DNA from 2 places in the Nicoliella sp. ESL1113 genome. Region 1 is predicted to be linked to the other one. Evidence: predicted binding sites of a transcription regulator. Region 1 holds the regulator's gene; the other holds the start of a gene.
The links. The regulator CtsR, encoded in region 1, represses protease genes until heat stress. The targets are predictions, from matches to a motif close to TTGGTCAAAAAAGGTCAAANA.

Region 1 (2,447 bases):
AGTTGGTCGGACGGTTGCTGCAATTTTGGAAAACTTCCAAAATGAAGATGGAACTGTAAATATTCCAGAAGTTCTTCAACCATATATGCACGGAATGAAAAAAATTGAAAAGCAAGACTTATTCTAAATTGCGATAATATCAATGATTATTAAATAGGAATCGGATTTTTAATCCCGATTCTTATTTTTTTTGAAAAAGGGGGTAGCTTTTTGGGTGGATTTATTATATACTAGTTTTTGTTGATTTTTAGTAATTGCTTTTCAGCTGAAAGGCGAAAATAAAAAATTAAAAAACTGTTGACATTAAGTTAACTAAGTAGTATGATTAAATAGTTGCTTAAGTTAATAAGCATTGAGACCTCGGAGGATTAGCTCAGTTGGGAGAGCATCTGCCTTACAAGCAGGAGGTCACAGGTTCGAGCCCTGTATCCTCCATTTTTTTATTTTCACGAGCCGTTAGCTCAGCCGGTAGAGCATCTGACTTTTAATCAGAGGGTCGGGAGTTCGAACCTCCCACGGCTCATTTTCATATTAATATGCGGGCGTGGCGGAACTGGCAGACGCGCTAGATTTAGGTTCTAGTGTCCTTTGGACATGGGGGTTCGAGTCCCTTCGCCCGCACTTACCAATTTGCCGACTTAGCTCAGTTGGTTAGAGCGCATCACTAGTAATGATGAGGTCGGGCGTTCGAATCGTCTAGTCGGCATTTTTGTGCGGAAGTAGTTCAGTGGTAGAACATCACCTTGCCATGGTGGGGGTCGCGGGTTCGAATCCCGTCTTCCGCTTTTTATTTTATAAAAATAAATAGCCTGCCGGGGTGGCGGAATTGGCAGACGCACAGGACTTAAAATCCTGCGGTTAGTGATAACCGTACCGGTTCGATCCCGGTCCTCGGCATTTTAATTTTAATAATATTTTGCACCCATAGCGCAACTGGATAGAGTGTCTGACTACGAATCAGAAGGTTGTAGGTTCGACTCCTACTGGGTGCATTTTTTATTTCTTCTATTATATATAGTAGTAAGAAGTAAGTTTCGGGAAGTAGCTCAGCTTGGTAGAGCACTTGGTTTGGGACCAAGGGGTCGCAGGTTCGAATCCTGTCTTCCCGATCAAGTTCTAATTACAGTTAAATAAAACGGGAAACATCGGGAAATAGCTCAGCTTGGTAGAGCGCTGCGTTCGGGACGCAGAGGTCGCAAGTTCGAATCTTGTTTTCCCGATTTTTTTGTCCTAAAATTTAATAAACAAAATACTTTTATTTCGCTAATGAATTTCTTATAATATTAGTCAAGATTAGTCAGAGATGAGATGAAGATATGCAATCAAAAAATGTTTCAGATATTATTGAAAGATATTTAAAGCAGATTTTAGCTGATTCTAGTCATGTTGAAATTCGACGTTCAGAGGTTGCTAATCTTTTTCATGTTGTCCCTTCACAGATTAACTATGTTATTAAGACTCGATTCACAATTCAAAACGGCTACGTTGTTGAAAGTAAACGTGGTGGTGGAGGATATATTAGAATCGAAAAAGTAAAGTTGCTAGATAATATAGAAGTATTAGATTCGTTACTTGATATTATCGGCTCTAGTATTTCCGAAAGGGACGGTGGTTCAATTGTTAAAACATTGTATCATAGTCAATTGCTTACCAGTAAAGAGGCTAGGATTATTTTAGCTGCAATTGATAAGGATAGTTTGGTGATTCATAATGATATAGAAACAGCAAATCGTTTAAGATCACAAATCCTATCTTCTGTATTGAATCATTTAAGATTCGAAGATTAGAAACAGAAAGCGAGGCATTTTATGGATAATTTATTTACTCCCAGCGCACGCAATGTATTAGTACTTGCACAAGGACAAGCGAAAAATTTTAGACACCAAGCGGTTGGAACAGAACATTTACTATTAGCATTGGCCTTAGAATCTAACGGAATTGCTTATAGTGTTTTGAGACAATTTCAAATTAATGATGAAGACATTAGAAGTGAAATCGAACGAGTAACAGGGTTTGGAAATGTAGAGGGCTTGGATAGTTCTTCTTACCTTCCATATTCACCAAAGGCAAAGGATATTCTTGCTTTAGCCGGAACGATTGCTCGTAAATATGGCTCTAATAAAGTTGGAACTGAACATTTGTTATTAGCCCTAATAAGTGATGATGCCATTTTATCATCCAGAATTTTTATTACTCTAGGTGCTGCTCCAAAGGCAATTAGAATGGCTACCCTCAGAAAGATGGGCGTTAGCTCGGTTTCTGGTAAAAAAGGTTCCTTTGCTGGCCAAAAGAGTCGAAACGAACCCAAGGGAAGTACCCCTACCTTAGATTCTTTAGCTACTGATTTAACCGAAGTAGCTAGAGAAGATCGTCTTGATCCGACTGTTGGTCGTGATAAAGAAGTTAAACGGGTAATCCAAATCCTCAGTCGGCGCACTAAGAATAAC
Region 2 (2,447 bases), 740 kb from region 1:
TATGCGCCTGTAGTGTAATGGATAGCACGTAAGATTCCGGTTCTTGAGATGAGGGTTCGATTCCCCCCAGGCGCACTCAGATAAAAAACGTTAGCAGCTTTACTGCTAACGTTTTTTTTATTGATTCGTTTGTTGGCGCTTGATAACTGCCATTACTAAATTCTTGGGCAAAATCGGGAGAAATCGCACTAATGGTCGTTGCCACCATTGCAATCCAGCAAAAACATTTAGCTTCCCCTTCATCATTCCACGATAGCCCCGTTTAGCAACCTTACTAGCATTGGCACCGTGGGCAAATAGCTTGGTGCTAGTTAAGTTTCCAGCCGTAGCAAAGCCTGTTTCAGTTACGCTAGGCAACAGGGTGGTCACGGTTACTTGTGTATCTGATAATTCAGAGCTGACGGCGTTGCCAAGCGAAGCCAAGTATGCCTTAGTGGCAAAATATTCGGCCTGCATCGGACCAGGCACCAACGCTGCCACCGAAGCGACGTTCAACACCCGTCCAGCGTTGCGCTTAACAAACTGGGGGAGAAATAATTTTAATAACCGCGTGGGGGCTTCAGCATTAACATGTAGCATGTTAATATCTTGTGAACCCGTACGATCCATGAATGTCCCCTGGCCACCAAATCCCGCATTGTTGATCAAATAATCAACAGTCAGGCCAGCTGATTGAACCTGGTCAAAGATGGTTTGGGCAGCTGATAGATCTTTAAAATCAACGGTAATCGTGTTAATCGGCACGTTAAATCGTTGCGCTAATTTACTTTGCAGGTGGGTTAACTTATCAGCGTTACGGCCCACTAAAATCAGTTGATGGCCATCATTAGCAGCCAATTGAGCAAATTCAATTCCAAGTCCTCCAGTTGCCCCAGTAATCAATACGGTTTCCATGTTGTTTCCCCCACCAATCGTGATATCATTATTTAAAATAATAACATAGCCGATGTATAATGGTGTCAATCGGAGCAGATAATTCAATTATTTGCAGTGATTTTATACATCGCTTTGTGGGCAAATGTTTTGACCTTCATTGACTATTAAGATAGAATTTAAATAGTCTAATTTTCAAATTAAATCAAAATTTAGGGGGACATTTAAAATGAACTTAATCCCAACTGTAATCGAGCAATCCGCTAACGGCGAAAGAGCTTATGACATTTACTCTCGGTTATTAAAGGATCGGATTATCATGTTATCCGGCCCAATCGAAGACGATATGGCAAACTCAATTATTGCTCAATTATTATTCTTGGATGCACAAGATTCTGATAAAGATATTTACCTATACATTAACTCACCAGGTGGGGTCATCACTTCTGGAATGGCGATTTACGATACAATGAACTTCGTTAAGTCAGATATCCAAGTGATTGTAATGGGGATGGCTGCTTCAATGGCCAGTGTACTTGCTTCATCAGGTACTAAGGGCAAACGTTTCGCATTACCACACGCCCAAGTTATGATTCACCAACCATCTGGTGGTGCTCAAGGAAAGCAAAGCGATATTGAAATCGCAGCAGAATCCATCTTGAGCGCTAGAAAGATGTTAAACAAGATCTTATCCGAAAACTCTGGCCAAACGGTTGCTAAGGTTAACCGTGATACCGATCGTGATAACTACTTAACTGCTGAAGAAGCCGTTAAGTATGGATTACTAGATGGAATTATGACCAGCAAGAATGAACAAGATAAAGATACTAAAAAATAATTAATCCCTTATAATTGGGATAATTAATTTAAAAGCAGTAGTCAATTAATTGGCTACTGCTTTTTTGTTTATAAAAATTGGGGCTTAGAAAATAAGACACGTTAAAACATTGATTTGGCAAGCTTTCAATCGAATTTGTAACCATAAATCCGCCCAGTAATTCACCCTTAGAAATAGGGATAAGCTACCATTTTTATCAATGCTTTGATACTATACTCATAATAAATTGTACAATAACTAATTTAATATTTAACAAGGAGGAACAATGGAAAACATAATCGATAAAATCATCTTAAATCTAAGGGTGACTCGTTCTACAATTAAATGGTGGGCAATTATAGCCGTTCTATTATTTATAGCTAACCTAATCATCAGTGCTTTAAATGCTGATGATTTAAGCACCCTAATAGCAGTGCCAACCGTTTATACTTTAATAGCGGCTTTAACATATTTAATCAGGATTCTGATTATTTACGTAATCCTTTCATTAATCCCAATTGCTTGGATAACTAAAGCACTATGCTTCATTAGTACGGCGGTAGTTTTTGGTGGAATTGGTTCGATCATTAGCAACTTTTCATTAAACAATATTGGTGGATCACTAATCAAAATTATTTTCAATATCAGCTATATTGTTTTAATCTATATGTTTGCTACCGTTTCAATTCAAACCATTCATGGCATTAAATTCCAATCCGATCGTAATTATCTTGCAAAGTGGTCTAATGCTTTTAAA

Region 2: ACSYTJ_RS05595 (ATP-dependent Clp protease proteolytic subunit) is a predicted target of CtsR. The motif match lies at 1,021-1,041, and genes of this name have one in related genera.

What each region holds. Positions count from the first base shown of each region.
Region 1 is NZ_CP196387.1:546,706-549,152, forward strand. It holds gene serS (serine--tRNA ligase) at 1-127, shown strand, start outside; tRNA gene ACSYTJ_RS02095 (tRNA-Val) at 363-435, shown strand; tRNA gene ACSYTJ_RS02100 (tRNA-Lys) at 451-523, shown strand; tRNA gene ACSYTJ_RS02105 (tRNA-Leu) at 539-621, shown strand; tRNA gene ACSYTJ_RS02110 (tRNA-Thr) at 633-706, shown strand; tRNA gene ACSYTJ_RS02115 (tRNA-Gly) at 714-785, shown strand; tRNA gene ACSYTJ_RS02120 (tRNA-Leu) at 812-897, shown strand; tRNA gene ACSYTJ_RS02125 (tRNA-Arg) at 919-992, shown strand; tRNA gene ACSYTJ_RS02130 (tRNA-Pro) at 1,036-1,109, shown strand; tRNA gene ACSYTJ_RS02135 (tRNA-Pro) at 1,147-1,220, shown strand; gene ACSYTJ_RS02140 (CtsR family transcriptional regulator) at 1,317-1,787, shown strand; gene ACSYTJ_RS02145 (ATP-dependent Clp protease ATP-binding subunit) at 1,809-2,447, shown strand, end outside.
Region 2 is NZ_CP196387.1:1,291,242-1,293,688, forward strand. It holds tRNA gene ACSYTJ_RS05585 (tRNA-Arg) at 4-75, shown strand; gene ACSYTJ_RS05590 (SDR family NAD(P)-dependent oxidoreductase) at 118-894, opposite strand; gene ACSYTJ_RS05595 (ATP-dependent Clp protease proteolytic subunit) at 1,103-1,711, shown strand; gene ACSYTJ_RS05600 (hypothetical protein) at 1,977-2,447, shown strand, end outside.